Regions from separate parts of the Cellulomonas sp. NPDC055163 genome, predicted to be linked through region 1. Evidence: riboswitches for the same ligand, from Rfam matches in the RefSeq annotation. Region 1 holds a riboswitch; the other holds the start of a gene.

The links. A riboswitch is a leader RNA that binds a small molecule or an ion and turns the genes downstream of it on or off. The one in region 1 is predicted to bind S-adenosylmethionine.
Region 2: linked by a shared signal. The riboswitch ahead of ACWFNE_RS02280 (methylenetetrahydrofolate reductase) and the one ahead of ACWFNE_RS07535 (ABC transporter permease) in region 1 are both predicted to bind S-adenosylmethionine.

The regions. Positions count from the first base shown of each region.
Region 1 is NZ_JBSGSU010000003.1:284,800-292,502, reverse strand. Features, by position in the region: gene ACWFNE_RS07540 (ABC transporter permease) at 1-1,036, opposite strand, end outside; gene ACWFNE_RS07535 (ABC transporter permease) at 1,042-2,043, opposite strand; SAM riboswitch class IV at 2,295-2,404, opposite strand; SAM riboswitch class IV at 2,588-2,700, shown strand; gene ACWFNE_RS07530 (flavin reductase family protein) at 2,776-3,318, shown strand; gene ACWFNE_RS07525 (LLM class flavin-dependent oxidoreductase) at 3,472-4,593, opposite strand; gene ACWFNE_RS07520 (LLM class flavin-dependent oxidoreductase) at 4,618-5,805, opposite strand; gene ACWFNE_RS07515 (LLM class flavin-dependent oxidoreductase) at 5,866-7,116, opposite strand; gene ACWFNE_RS07510 (FAD-dependent oxidoreductase) at 7,223-7,703, opposite strand, start outside.
Region 2 is NZ_JBSGSU010000001.1:537,988-545,690, reverse strand. Features, by position in the region: gene ACWFNE_RS02295 (Hsp20/alpha crystallin family protein) at 1-37, shown strand, start outside; gene ACWFNE_RS02290 (hypothetical protein) at 296-2,512, shown strand; gene metE (5-methyltetrahydropteroyltriglutamate--homocysteine S-methyltransferase) at 2,679-5,039, opposite strand; gene ACWFNE_RS02280 (methylenetetrahydrofolate reductase) at 5,053-6,135, opposite strand; SAM riboswitch class I at 6,203-6,297, opposite strand; gene ACWFNE_RS02275 (histidine phosphatase family protein) at 6,505-7,164, opposite strand; gene ACWFNE_RS02270 (DNA-3-methyladenine glycosylase I) at 7,303-7,703, opposite strand, start outside.

The DNA of each region.
Region 1 (7,703 bases):
GGGCGTCGAGCGCGCGCGAGAGCGTGTTCGCGGACAGGACGGTGCACGCGATCGTCAGCCCGGGCAGGGTCGTGAGCCACCACGCGGTCCGCAGGTAGTCGCGCCCGCCGGCGACGAGCGCACCCCACTCCGGCGCGGGCGGCGGCTCGCCGAAGCCGAGGAAGCTCAGCGCGGAGATCGCGAGCACCGCTCCCCCGAGCTCGAGCGCCGCGAGCGCCGCCACCGGCCCCGACGCGTTCGGCAGCACGTGCCGCAGCAGCACCCCGGCGGGGCGGGCGCCGTAGGAGTACGCCGCCTCGACGTACGCCGAGCCGCGCACCCGCAGCACCTCGGAGCGCATGACCCGGGCGATCGACGCGACGCTCGCGAGCCCGACGGCGACCGCGACGTTGACCGTCCCGAACCCGAGCGCCGCGACCACCGAGAGCGACAGCAGCAGGCTCGGGATCGCGAGCAGGACGTCGACGCCGCGCATGAGCAGGTCGTCGACGACGCGCCCGGCGGTCCCCGCGACGAGCCCGAGCACCGAGCCCAGCACGAGCGCGAGCGCCACGGCGACGACCGCCCCGCGCAGCGTCAGCCCGGTACCGTGCACGACGCGCGTGAGCAGGTCGCGGCCGACCTGGTCGGTGCCGAACCAGTGCGCCGCGGACGGTCCGGTGAGCTTCTCGGCCGGGACGCCGTCGAGCGGGTCCCCGGGTGCGAGCACCGCGGGGGCGAACGCGGCGACCACGAGGACGACGAGCCAGAGCACCGCGAGCGCGAGGCCCGGACGGCGCACGGGTGCGAGCGCGGCGGCGCGGACGGACGCGACGAGGGTGCGCGATGGTCGGCGGGCCGGCGTGGCCTCGACGCCGTCGGCCCCGGTGGTCGCGGGCGCCGCCGGGCCGGGCGCCGTCGGGCCGGGCGCCGCCGGGTCGGGCGCCGTCGGGCCCTGCGCCGTCGAGTCGCGCGGGTCCGGGTCCGCCGCGCGCGCGGCGGCCGTCGGGTCCACGGCGGCGGTCGCCCCCGCCGGTCGAGTCTCGGTCCAGGTCATGTCGGTCACGCTCCTGCGGGTGCGGCGGAGAGGAGCTCGGCCGGTCGGTCGGGGGCCGGCACCCGGGCCCCGCGGCGGGCGGTCGTGCGCAGCCGGGGGTCGAGGACGGGGTGCACGAGGTCGACGGCGAGGTTGACGGCGACGAACACCACCGCGGCGAGCAGCACGACACCCTGCACGACGGGCAGGTCCTGCGCACCGACGGACGTCGCGGTGAGCCTGCCGAGCCCGGCGCGGGAGAACACGGTCTCGGTCACCACGGCGCCCGAGAGCAGCCCGCCGACGACGAGACCGGTCATGGTGAGCGCCGGCAGCGCGGCGTTGCGCAGCACGTGGCCGAGGTGCACGCGCGCCGGTCCGGCGCCCTTGGCCCACGCGGTGTCGACGAACGGCTCGCGCAGCGTCCGCCGCAGGCTCGCGGACAGGACCTGCGCGACGACGGCGCCGGTCGGGAGCGCGAGCGTCAGTGCCGGCAGCACGAGCGAGGCGGGGCCCTTCTGCCCCACGGCCGGGAAGAGCGGGAACGTGAACGAGAAGACCTGGACGAGCGCGAGCCCGAACCAGAACGACGGCACCGCGACGCCGAGCGGCGGGAGCGAGAGCAGCAGGCCGGAGAGCGCGCGGTGGCGGGTCGCGTGCGCGGCGAGCGCCAGCCCGCCGCCCAGGACGAGGGCGACGAGGAGCCCCGCGGCGGCGATCTGGACGGTCGGCCCGACGGCCTCGCCGAGCAGCTCGGTGACGGGGCGGCCGGTCGCGACCGAGCGCCCGAGGTCGCCGGTCAGCACCTGACCGAGACGCTGCACGTACTGCGCGGGCAGCGGGCGGTCGAACCCGTACTCGGCGCGCACCGCGTCGAGCTGCTCGGGCGTGACGTCGGAGCTGTCGCCGCCGACGAGTGCCGAGACGGGGTCGCCCGGCAGCGCGAAGAGCACGAGGAACGACACGGTGTAGGCGGCCCAGAGCACGCCCAGCGCCTGCGCGACGCGCGCGGCGAGGTACCGCGTCACCGTGTGACGCCGGGTGCGCGGGCACCCGAGGCGGGGCGCGGGTGGGCAGGACGCGAGGACATGGGGAGCTCCCTGGGGGTGCAGGAGGGGACGGCCGGGCCGGGGTGCGCACGGGCTGCGCGGGGCGCGCGGGTCGCGCGCCGACGTCAGGACGTCAGCGACAACAGGCGGTAGGGCGGACGGCGGGGCGACGCGTCGCGTCGTGCAGCACCTGCATGCCACGCCTCCCGCTCGTGCCCGGCCGAGGCCGAGGACCGTGCTTGCGCCGGAGGGACCGGCGCCGGGTCGTCACCTGGAGCACCCCGCCGCACGGAGGGTTGCTGTCCGGCAAGCCAGGGCTCGTGAACCGGATCTCATGACCGGGGAGAGGAGTACCAGGCCGTGCGCCTCAGGCCACCACTTCGACGGGATCTTCTCGCACTGTGAGATGAGTGACGGACCGGATCGCGCGTTGCGTCGGCGCGCCGTCCGGCTCGTCTCACGAAGTGAGAAGTTCGGCACGATGCGCTGGCCTTCGCAGCACGGGTTGCTATACCTCCGCCGAGGTCACGAGCACCAGCACGCAGGCCCGGCTCGCTGGTCGGCAACCCCCAGTCACGGCGGGGTGCCCCGGGACAGACCTGGCTCTCCCCCGCGGGAGGAGAGCAAGCGTGATCCACCGACCGAGGAGCTCCCGATGTGCCCGACTTCCCCGACCCCACCGGCCGACCGCGCACACGTGGCGGTCGCCCCGTGACCGCGCGGTCGCTCGACCAGCTCGAGCGCCTGCTCGTGCAGCAGGACGAGCCGCAGCTCTCGCCCGAGCAGTACAAGGCCGTGTTCCGCCGGCACCCCGCCGGCGTCGCGGTCATCGCCTTCCAGGGCCCCGCCGGCCCCGTGGGCTTCACTGCCACGTCGGTGATCTCGGTGTCCGCGGCACCGCCCCTGCTCGCGTTCTCCCTCGCGTCGACGTCGTCGTCGTGGCCCGCCCTGCGCGACGCGACGACCGTCGCCGTGAGCTTCCTCTCGGACGCGCAGGACCACGTGTCCGCGCGGTTCGCGACGAGCGGCGTCGACCGGTTCGCCGGCGACGGCTGGCGTGCGCTCGCGACCGGCGAGCCGGTGATCGACGGTGCGGTCTCCTGGGTCCGCGGCCGTGTGCTCCAGCGCACCCCGGTCGGCGACAGCTACCTCGTCGCGCTGCGGGCGCTCGAGCACGGGACGGACGCCGGCGCGTCGGCGCTCGTCTACCACGACCGCGCCTACCACCGGCTCGGGGACCACACCGCCATCTGACCCGCGCACCGCCCCGCCACCGTCCCGGTCCGGGACCGTGGTGGGGCCGATGCGCGGCCGCGCGGGACGAACCGGCCCTCGCGCAGAGGTCATGGCGACGCCGGGTGCGGCCTGCGCACGGCACCCGGCGTCGTCGACGTGCCGGTCGCCGGCTCAGGCGGCCCCGACAGGCGTGCGGGTCACGGCGGTGAACCCCGCCGCGCGCCGGTCGTCGCGCTCGGTCCACAGGTCGCTCGACACCTCGGCCTGCACGACCGGGACCACCTCCTCGGCGAACCGCCGCAGCACGTCCTCCTGGTGGTGCGGCTCCAGGAGGTGGTTGATCGACACCGACTGCAGGTCGTGCCGGAAGCTCGCGTGGTAGTCGAGGATCTTCTCGACGACGCGCTCGGGGGACCCGACGAGGGCCGGTCCCCGCTCGACGGCCTCCTCGATCGTGCGGAAGCTCGTGACCTTCCCGACGGCCCCCGGCTCGTGCCGGCGCAGGTCGGCGCGCGCGACCATGCCCTCGTAGATCGGGCGGAACTGCTCGATCGCCTGCTCGGTCGTGTCCGCGAGGAACAGCCCGCCCGAGCCCGACCCGACGTACGCGTGGGCCGGGTCGTGCCCGTGCGCCTCGTACTGCGCGCGGTACCGGTCGATGAGCACGCCGTAGTTCTCGCGTGGCTGGAGGGCGTTCGCGCTCACGACCGGGTCGCCCCACCGTGCCGCGAGGTCGACCGCGAACTGCGACGTCGCCGAGCCGTGCCAGATCCGGAACGGCCCCGCGAACGGCCGGGGCAGCGTCGTGGCGCGCTCGAGGTCAGGCCGGTGGCGCCCCGACCAGCTGACCTCCTCCTGGCTCAGCAGCAGGCGCAGGAGCTCGTAGTTCTCCTCGAGGTACTCGTACTGCTTCGTGATGTCGAGGCCGAGCAGCGGGTACTGGAGCGTCTCGTTGCCCTTGCCGATGACGATCTCGAGCCGCCCCCGGCTCAGCTGGTCGACCGTCGCGAGATCTTCCGCGACGCGAACGGGGTCGAGGAGCGAGAGCACGGTGACGCCGGTGCTCAGCAGGATCCGCGACGTCCGGGCGGCGATCGCGCCGAGGATCACGGTCGGCGCCGAGGAGAGCACGTCGCCGGCGTGCCGTTCGCCCACGGCGAACGAGTCGAGCCCGACCTCCTCGGCGAGCACCGCGGTCTCGACGACGCGCGCCAGGCGGTCCGCGGGCGGCACCGCCTCGCCGGTCACGGGGTGCGGAGGGTTGAAGACGATGTCGAGCAGCTGGAAGCGCACGGGGGTTCCTTCGCGGTGGCCGGGTCAGCGGGTCGCCGACGCGAGCACGCCGTCGTCGGACGCGTCGGTGCGGCCGGCGGGGTCGCCGTCCTCGGGCGCCCGCGCGTCCGGGGAGGTCGCGGCGGCGGCGTCCCGGGCGGCGACCCCCTCCCGCACGAGCGGGATGACGTGCCTGCCGAAGTCGGCGGCGTCGTCCAGCAGGTCGTAGCCGCGGGCCGAGATCACGCGCACGCCCAGGTCGTAGTAGGCGAGCAGCGCCTGCGCGACCGTCTCGGGTGTCCCGACGAGAGCGTTGGAGTTGCCCGCACCCCCGGTGACCCGCGCGGTCGCCGTCCACAGGGCGGTGTCGAACCGGTCGCCCTGCGCGGCGATCTCGAGGAGCCGCTGCGACCCGGCGTTCTCGGGCGCGGCGCCGGGGGTCCGCCGGCCGGGCAGACCGCCGCTGCCGAGGCGCGCCTCGATGCGGCCGAGGATCTGCTCGGCCTTCTCCCACGCCCGCTCCTCGGTCGGTGCGATGATCGGCCGGAAGGCCGCGTGGATGCGCGGCGGCGTCGCGCGGCCCGCGGCGGCGGCCTCGCGGTGGATGCGCTCGATCTGCTCGGCGGTGCGGTCGAGCGGCTCGCCCCAGACCGCGAAGATGTCCGCCTCCGCGGCACCGACCCGGTAGGCCGCGTCGGACGAGCCGCCGAACGAGACCGTGGGCGTGCGGCCCTCGAACGGGGTGACGTCGAGCGTGAAGTCGCGGAACGCGTAGAACTCGCCGTCGTGGTCGAACGGCTCGCGGCTCGCCCACGCCCGCTTCACGACCTGGATGTACTCGCGGGTGCGGGCGTACCGCTCGTCCTTCGTGAGCGTGTCGCCCTCGCGCTGCTGCTCGTGGTCCGAGCCGCCGGTGATGAAGTGCACCGAGAACCGGCCGCGCGAGAGCTGGTCGAGCGTCGCGAAGGACTTGGCGGCGTACGTCGGGTAGGAGACGTTCGGGCGGTGCGCGAGCAGCAGCTCGATCGACTCGGTGCGCGCCGCGACGTACGCGGCGAGCGCGGCAGGCTCCGGACCGCTCGACCCGTAGGCGAACAGCACCCGGGTCCAGCCGTTGTCCTCGTGCGCGCGCACGAGGCGCTCGAGGTAGCCGGTGTCGAACGGTGCGGTCGTGCGCGCGGCGGCCTCGGAGGCGTCGCTGGTCGTGGCGATGCCGAGGAACTCGACGGGCATGGGGGTCTCCTGAGGGGTCGGGACGGGTCGGGGTGAACGGGTGTGCGACGTGGTCCGGGGTCAGCGCGCGAGCGCGTCCGCGACCGCGGGCGCGCCGGCCGAGAGGCCCCACGCGCCGGCCAGTAGCTCGAACGAGCGCACGGTGTCGCGCTTGTCGTGCGTGACCGTCGTGACGAGCAGCTCGTCGGCGCCCGTGACCCGCTGGAGCGTCTCGAGGCGCTCGACGACGGTGTCGGGGTCGCCGACGACGCGCGTCTCGACCCGGTCCCGCACGAGCTCGCGCGTCGCGTCGTCGAGCTCGTGCCACGGCGTCGTCGAACCCGGTCGCGGGTAGGCGACCGCACCGGAGCCGCTCGTCCGGATCGAGCGCACCCACGCGGGGAACGGCGCGGCAAGGCGCTGCGCGTGCGCGTCGTCGGCCGCGACGAGCACGTCCGCCGAGACCAGGACGTACGGCGCGGCGAGCACGCCGGGCCGGAACGCGGCGCGGTACGCAGCGACCGTCTCGAGCGTCGCCGACGGGCTCACGTGGTAGTTCGCGGCGAGCGGCAGCCCCAGCTCGCCGGCGACGCGTGCGCTCTCGCCGGGGCTCGACGCGAGCACCCACAGGTCGAACGCGGCGCCCTCGGCGGGTGGGCTCACGTACGCCGCACCGTCCGCGTCGCGGTACGTGCCCGCACGCAGCCCCAGGACGAGCTCGAGCTCGTCGCGCAGCGACGCCGGGGTCCGGCTCGCGCCGATCACGCGCTTCTGCGCGAGGAGCCGCTCGCGGAACGCCGAGTCGTTCAGGTCGATCGGCGGCGGTGCGGGGACGGGCAGGCCGTCGACGACCCGCGGCTCGGCCCGGGGACGCGGCGGCGGGGGCGGTGCGCCGCCGTCCGTGGGCGGCGGGCTGAACGCGCGGCCGACGCCGAGGTCGACGCGGCCGGGGTGCAGCGCGGCGACCGAGCCGAACTGCTCGGCCGCGACGAGCGGGCTCGTCGTGCTGAGCAGGACCGCCCCGGAGCCGACGCGCAGCCGCGACGTGCGGTCCGCGGCCAGTGCGGCGAGGACCGCGGGTGCGGCGGACGCGACGCCCGGCGCGAGGTGGTGCTCGGCGAACCACAGCCGGTGGTAGCCGAGCGCGTCCGCGGCGACGGCGAGGTCGATGCTCGCGCGGATCGCGTGCTGGCCGGTCGACCCCTCGCTGACGGTCGCGAGGTCGAGCACGGACAGCGGGACCCGGCGGGCGCCGGAGGTCGTGGCGCGGCCTGTCGCGTCGGGGGCGGGCGCGTCGAGGTGAGCCGTGGGGGTGGCGGTCGTGCTGGTCATGGGTGATCCTGTCGTCGCTGGTGCAGGGGTGCGGACGCGGTCGGCCGCCGGCGCCGGACGCCGCGGGGCGCGTCCCGGGGTGCGTCGCGGGTGCCCGGCCGGCGGGTCACGTGCGCACCGCGGCCGGAGGCCGCGCGGCCGAGTCGCGGGCGGTCGGAGCAGGCGCCGCGGCGAGCCGCCCGAGGGCGAAGCGTGCCGGCGCAGCGCCCGCCGCCGAGCCGGGGTCCGCGAGGTCGGCGAGCACGCGGCCGATCGCGGGCGCGAACTTGAACCCGTGCCCCGAGAACCCCGCCGCGACCACGACGCGCCCGCGGCGGTCGAGCACGAAGTCGTGGTCGGGGGTCGTGGTGTACGTGCAGGAGATCGGGTCGAGCCGGTCGGCGTCGGCGCCGGGCACCCAGCGCCGCACGTACTCCTGCAGCTGCGCGAGCTGCTGCGGTTCGGGGGCGAACGTCCGGCGGTCGGGGTCGGTCACCGGGCCGACGCCGTGGAAGCCGACCTTGACCCCGTCCTCCGGGCTCACCAGCCCGTACGTGCCGCTCGGCCACGCGTGCGGGAGGGCGGGCTGGTGTGTGAACACCGGCCAC
Region 2 (7,703 bases), on a different contig from region 1:
CCAGTCGGGTGAGCGAGCCGAGGCGTCCACGAGCTGAGGCGGCGCCGCGCGCTGTCGCGCGGGCGGTCCGGGGGAGGAGGTCGGGACGTCACCGTCCCGGCCTCTTCCGTGTGCAACCGTCCGAGGGCGTCGCGCCGCTCCGACGTGCGCTGACCTGCGCCTTCGCGCGCCGGACGCCGCCGCCACCGAGGCCGCCGCGCCTCCGCCGGCCGGACGCGACGTCGTTGTGTCGGTCAGGTGAAGACTGCACAAAAAGGGCAGCCGTGACTGTGGTCATAGCCCTACGCTCTGGCCCATGCCACTGCGCTCCCGCCGCCTCCCAGCGGCGCTCCTCGTCCTGTCCGCCGCCCTGTGCGGCTCCGCCCTCCCCGCGTCCGCAGCACCCGGCTCGACCGGGGACCTCCTGAGCGTCGGCCGCACCCTGCAGTACTCGAACGGCGTCACCGGGCTCTTCACGCCGACGGCGACCGGCACCTTCGACGTCGGGACGGGTGCTCCCGGGCGGGACACGATCACCGTGTCGGCCACCGGCGACAGCAACGCCGCGGCGCAGCTCACCATCACCGCGCCGCTCGACCGCCCCACGCTCGAGGTCGGCCACTACACGGCGACCGGTCCGGAGCCGACGGCGCAGGGCGCCGGGCTCACGCTCACCAAGGTCAGCAGCACCTGCTCCAAGGGCGGCGGCACGATCGACGTCCTCGACGTCACGCACGACGCGGACGGGCGGCTCACCGGGATCGCGCTCGACTACGCCGCGACCTGCGACCGTGACGGCTCCCTCATCGGCACCCTGCGGTGGAACAGCGACGAGCCGTACCGCCTGACGCTCGTGCGCCAGCCCGCGTACCTGCGGGAGCGGCCGGGCGTGGCCGCGAGCGCCACCGTCACGCTCAGGAACGCCGGGTCCGTCGAGCAGACCTACGGGACCACCGAGGTGGAGCCCGGCGCGCTCGGTGGCACGGCGGAGGTGACCCGAGACGGGTGCGCCGACGTGACGCTCGCGCCGGGCGCGAGCTGCTCGGTCGACCTCAGCGTCGTCTCCGACGGCAGCGACAGCTACACCGGGTTCGTGCGGACACCGGACCAGTCGCCCTCCGGTGAGGCGATCGCGGTCGTGCGACTGATCCCGGAGTTCGACCCGGCCGCCCCCATGAGCGCCACGCCCGGACGCGGGTCCGTCACCCTGTCGACGACCGAGCAGGGTGGCACGTACCGCGTGTGGCGGTGGGTCGGCGACGGCCGGCAGACCCAGGTGGCCGACGCCGTCGCGTTCCCGTGGACGGACACGGGCGTCACGCCCGGCACCACCTACTCCTACAGCGTGGAGCGGTTCGAGGGCGGCCTCCGGATGACGGTGGGGTCGGAGACCGTCACGGCGCGCCCCCTCGTGCCCGCCGAGGGTGCCGCGGGCGAGTACGTGGCCGTCGACCCGGTGCGCGTGGCGGACACGCGCGACGGGACCGGCGTCCGCAAGGGCGCGGTCGGCCCCGGTGAGACCATCACGGTCGATCCCGCTGCCACGGGCGACATCCCCCGCACCGGCGTCACGGCTGTGCTGCTCAACGTCACGGGCACCGGACCGACGGCGGCGACGAGCGTGCGCGTGTGGGCCGCGGGAACGCCGATGCCCGGTACGTCCTCGCTCAACCTCGCACCGGGTCAGACGCGGCCCAACCAGGTCGTCGTCCCGGTCGGGGCGGACGGGCGGATCGCGCTGAACAACGGGCAGGGCAGCACGCACCTCCTCGTCGACGTGCAGGGCTTCTACTCGACGGCTGACGGCGAGGAGGGTGGCGGGTACCACCCGCAGGACCCTGCTCGCGTGCTGGACAGCCGGCAGGGTATGGGTCCGTTCGCGCCGTCCGAGGAGCGCTGGGTGCCGTTGACCGGCGTGCCCGACGACGCGACAGCCGTCGACGTGAACCTCACGGTCACGGACCCGGCTCGCGAGGGGCACCTCGTCGCGTGGTCCGGGGACGGTGCGGCGCCGGGTGCGTCGCACGTGAACTTCGTCGCCGGCCAGACCGTCCCGAACCACGCCGTCGTCCCCGTCGCGTACGACGAGGACGGCAGGCCGGGCATCGCGATCCGCAACAACAGTGCGGGCCTCACGCCTGTGCTCGTCGACGTCCAGGGCTGGTACGACGACGGCGGCCGCGCGGACGGGCTGCGTTTCGCCCCGACGACGCCGACCCGGATCGCGGACACGCGAAGCACGGACAAGCCCCTGGGCGGCGGCGGGAGCGTCCCCGGTCCGGACGTGGTGCTGCCCGCGGGCGTCGCGCACGTCGTCAACGTGACGGCCATCGGCACCTACTACGCGGGCCACCTCGTCGCGTGGAGCGGCGAGGGCACGCAGCCGACGACGTCGACGGTCAACTTCGTCGCCGGGGAGACGGCGGCGAACCTGGCGACGGTGCGTGCGTCCTCGAGGAACCGGATCGCGGTGACCGCCGTCCACGGAGCGCCCGTGCACGTCGTCGTCGATCACGTCGGGGTCTTCTACTGATCGGCTGACCGCACGACAGCACACCGGTGACAGGGCCGGGAGCCACGCGCTCCCGGCCCTGTCGGGGTCCGGTGGCCCGACGAGGGCGGGACGTGCAACGCCGCAGGGCGCGGACCCCGAGAGGTCCGCGCCCTGCGGCGTCTCGTCGTGCTGCTGCCCGGTCGGCTCAGGCGAGCGTCGCCCGGACCGCGCGCGTCGCGGCGAGGATGCTCTCGAGCGACGGCGTCACCTCGGCGTAGCGGCGGGTCTTGAGGCCGCAGTCGGGGTTGACCCACAGCTGGTCGAGGTCGATGGCCTTGACCGCCGCGGTGAGCAGCTCCTCGACCTCGTCCTCGCCCGGCACGCGCGGGGAGTGGATGTCGTAGACGCCGGGGCCCACGGCGCGCGGGTACCCGGCGTTGGCGATGTCCGCGAGGATCTCCATCTTCGAGCGGGCGGCCTCGATCGAGGTCACGTCCGCGTCGAGGCCGTCGATCGCGCCGACGATCTGCCCGAACTCCGAGTAGCACAGGTGCGTGTGGATCTGCGTGTCGGGGCGCACGCCGGCCGTCGAGAGGCGGAACGACCGCACCGACCAGTCGAGGTACGCGGCGTGGTCCTTCTCCTTGAGCGGGAGCAGCTCGCGCAGCGCCGGCTCGTCGACCTGCACGATCGCGATGCCGGCCTCCTCGAGGTCCGTGATCTCGTCGCGCAGCGCGAGGGCGACCTGGTTCGCGGTGTCGCCGAGCGGCTGGTCGTCGCGCACGAAGGACCACGCGAGGATCGTCACCGGGCCGGTGAGCATGCCCTTGACCGGCTTGCTCGTGAGCGACTGCGTGTACTGCGTCCAGCCGACGGTGATCGGGGCCGGGCGGGAGACGTCGCCCCAGAGGATCGACGGGCGGGTGCAGCGCGAGCCGTAGGACTGGACCCAGCCGTTCTGCGTCACGGCGAACCCGTCGAGGTTCTCCGCGAAGTACTGGACCATGTCGTTGCGCTCGGGCTCGCCGTGCACGAGGACGTCGAGGCCGACGCTCTCCTGGAGCTCGACCACGCGGCGGATCTCCGCGCGCATCTCCTCCTCGTACTGCTCGGTGCTGAGCTCGCCCTTGTCGTGCGCGGCGCGGGCCTTGCGGATCTCCGGCGTCTGCGGGAACGACCCGATGGTCGTCGTGGGCAGCGGCGGAAGGGCCAGGCGCTCCGCCTGGGCGGTCTTGCGCTCGGCGAACGGTCCGCGGTTGAACGCGTCCTCGGTGAGCGAGGCGACGCGCTCGCGGACCTCGGGGCGGACGACGCCGGGCGCCGCGGCGCGCGAGCGGACCGCGTCCGCCGCCTCGAGCAGCTGCGTGTGGACGGCCTCCCGGCCCTCCGCGAGGCCCTCGGCGAGCGTGACGATCTCGGCGACCTTCTGGTCGGCGAACGCGAGCCAGGACTTCAGCGTCGCGTCGAGCGCGGGCTCGTCGTCGAGCGTGTGCGGGACGTGGAACAGGGACGTCGACGTGCCGGCCGCGACCTGCGCCGCACCGAGCGTCTCGAGGCGCTCGAGCACCTCGAGCTTCGCGGACAGGTCCGCGCGCCAGATGTTGTGACCGTCGATGACACCGCCGACGACGACCTTGCCCGCGAGGCCGGGCACGGCGGCCGTGGGGGCGGCGCCCCGGACGAGGTCGAGCGCGACACCCTCGACGTCCGACGCCGCGACGACGTCGAGGCTCTCCGCGAGGTCCGCGTAGGGCGCGGCGACGAGGATCGCCGGGCGCTCGGGGCGGGCGAGCTCGGTCGCGAGCACGGTGTACGCCTGCGTGAACGCCTCGCGGACGCGGTCGAGCGGGACGTCGAGCGACTCGGAGACGAGCGCGGGCTCGTCGAGCTGGACCCACGTGGCGCCGGCCTTCGCGAGCTCGCGGAGCACCGTCGCGTACACGGACAGCAGGTCCGCGAGGCGGTCGAGCGGGGAGAAGCCCTCGGGCGCGGTCTCGGTCGGCTTCGCGAGCGCGAGGTACGTGACCGGGCCGACGAGGACCGGGCGCGTCAGGACGCCGTCGGCGAGGCCCTCGACGAACTCGCGGACCGTGCGGTCGCTCGCGTAGCGGAACTCCGTCTCGGGGCCGATCTCGGGGACGAGGTAGTGGTAGTTCGTGTCGAACCACTTGGTCATCTCGAGCGGCAGGTCCTCCCCGCGGCCGCGGGCGACCGTCGAGTACCCCGCGAGGTCGAGGCGGCCCTCGGCGTCGACGAGGTCGGCGAAGCGGGCCGGGACGGCACCCACGAGGTTCGTCGCGTCGAGCACCTGGTCGTAGAACGAGAACGCGCTCGGGATCGCGGGCACGTCGGTGCGCAGGCCCAGGCCGGCGAGGTGCGTGCGGGTGCGCCTGCGCAGGTCGGCGGCGACCGCCTCGACCTCCTCGGCGGACGTCTTGCCGGCCCAGAACGCCTCGATGGCCTTCTTGAGCTCGCGGCGGGGACCGATGCGCGGGTAGCCGAGGATCGTCCCGGCGGGGAACTCGGGCAGCCCGGAAGCGGCTGTGGCGGGGGTGGTGCTCGTCATCGTGGGTCCTCGATCAGTTCGTGGGGGCGGGGACAGGGCTGGGTGAGCCGGCCTGTGGCCTGGGGGCCCGGTCGGGAGCTGTCGGAGCTCCGCCGCCGAGGTGTGCACCCTCGAGCAGGTCCAGCGCGGCGTGGTGGGTGTTGAAGGTGTAGACGTGGACGCCGGGTGCGCCGCCGTCGAGCACGGCGTTCACGAGGTCGACGCTCGCGCGGATGCCGACACGGTGACGCTCGGCGTCGTCCTCGACGGACCCCAGGCGCTCGAGCAGCGGCCGCGGGACGGCGACGCCCGTGAGCGCCTCGACCCGCAGGAGCCGGGCCGGGTCGGTCGTCGGGATGATGCCGGGGATGATCGGGATCGTGACGCCGGCCTCGCGCGCCTCGGCGACGAGCTCGAGGTAGCTGCCCGCGTCGAAGAAGACCTGCGTGATCGCGAAGTCGGCCCCGGCCTCCTGCTTGGCGAGCAGTGCCGCGACGTCCTGCGCGCGGGTGCTGCCCGTGCCGGCGTTGCCGCGCGGGAAGGCGGCGACGGCGATCGACAGGGGACGCACGGTCGCGCGGACCTTCTGCGCGAGGCTCTGCCGGCAGCGACGCTCCTCGATCTCGCGGAGCAGCGCGACGAGCTCGCTCGCGGTCTCGAGTCCCTCGGGGTGCGGGCGCCAGTCCGGCTGGTCGGCCGGCGGGTCGCCGCGCAGCGCGAGGAACGACCGGACGCCCTCGTCGAGGAACTCCTCGACGACCGCGGTGACCTCGGCGCGGGACGTCCCGACGCAGGTCAGGTGCGCGATCGGGTTGAGCGACGTCTCGCGCAGCAGGCGGCGGACGAGCCCGCGCGTGGTGTCGCGCGTCTTGCCCGACGCCCCGTACGTCACGGAGACGAAGTCGGGGCGGGCCTCGCCGAGCGCCTGGATCGTCGCCCACAGCTTGGGGGCGGCGTCCGGGTTGCGCGGCGGGAACAGCTCGAACGAGACCGTCGGCCGGTCGACCGGTGCGACCAGCTCCCGTGCACCCGGGGCCGTGCGCACGGCGGCGACGGTCGGGGAGTCGCGCGGGGCGGGGGGTGCGTCGGGCGCGGCGTCGGTCACGGGCGCGCTCATGAGGCGGTCCGGCGCGGGGTGGCCGCCCGGGAGGGTCGCGGACACGGGGACGTGCACGTCATCGTCAACTCCATCGAACCTGGCGGAAGCACCCACACCCTCGAGAGAGGGGGGTTGCTGCGGCGTCGACGAGCCAGGACTCTCGGCCGCTCTGGATGGTGAGCCGAGCATAGGGCCGGTCCCGCATGCTGAGCAATGCCTCTCACCAACCGAGATGGGCGCGTCCACCGCTGGGCGGTCTGCCGTGCGAGCCGCGCCCGGGCGGAGGCGACGAGGTGAGGTGCGGGTCGGGCGAGGTGCAGTCGGGCGGCGAGGAGCGGGTCGGGCGATGTGCAGGCCGGGCGAGGTGCGGGTCCGGCGCCGGCCGGGTCAGGCGATCGAGGCTACCGGGGTCGGGGTCCGCATCGGCCGTGCCGCGACGTGCCCCTGCCCGGCGACGTCGACCGCGACGCTCGTCAGCCGCGCCGAGCCGTCCGGCTCGACCTCCACCGTGGAGACGGACGCGTTGGGCAGCGGCACGAGACCGACCTCGTCGACCGTCGCGAGGTAGGCCCCGAGCGCGAGCCCGTGCCCGACGACGAGCACGTGCCCGCCGTCGTCGTGCTGCGCGGCGATCCGCGCGAACACGTCGCGGGTCCGGTGCATGAACTCGGCGCCGGGCTCCCCGCCCGGCAGGCCCGGGTGGCGGCCCGCGAGGACCTCCGTGACGAGGTCCGGCCACGCGGCGACCTCGTCGAGCACGCCCTCGTGCTTGCGCTCGTAGATGCCGAAGCTGTACTCGAGCAGCCCGGGGTCGGTGCGCAGGCGGACGTCGGGGTGGTGGCGCAGCAGCTCGACGGCGGTCGCGACGGCCCGCCCCGACGGCGAGGACCACGCGGCGGTGAACGGTGTCCCGGCGAGGTGCCGGGCGGTGGTGCGGACGCCTGCGCGGCCGTCGCGCGTGAGCGGCGAGTCGCAGCGTCCCTGCATGATCCGGCGTGCGTTGAAGTAGGTGCGCCCGTGCCGGACGAGCGTCAGCGTGAGGGTCATCGGTGCCCTGCTCTCTCTCGGTGTCCCCTCCGACGCTAAGGAGCACGTGTGTCGGCCGGACGAAGACGGCGTGACGAACAGGCGACGATGTCCACCGGCGACGACGTGCCCGCTCAGCGACCGCTGACGACGTGCCGCTCAGCGACCGGTGACGACCGGGCAGCCCGCGAGGTGGTCGTCGACGAGGCCGCACGCCTGCATCGCCGCGTACACGGTGGTCGGCCCGAGGAAGCGGAAGCCGAGACGCTTGAGCTCGCGGGCCAGCGCCTTCGACTCGTCGGTCTGCGCGGGCACGTCGGTCCAGGTCGCGGGTCGTGGGCGTGCGCCGGCCACGGCGTCGGCGGGAGCGAACGACCAGACCAGCTCGTCGAGAGTCCGCCCGGCCTCGTGCAGCGCGAGGACCGCCCGGGCGTTGGCGATCGTGGCCTCGATCTTGGCGCGGTTGCGGACGATGCCCGCGTCCGTGAGCAGCAGGTCGACGTCCGCGTCGTCGAACCGCGCGACCGCCTCGGGCTCGAAGTCGGCGAACGCGGCGCGGA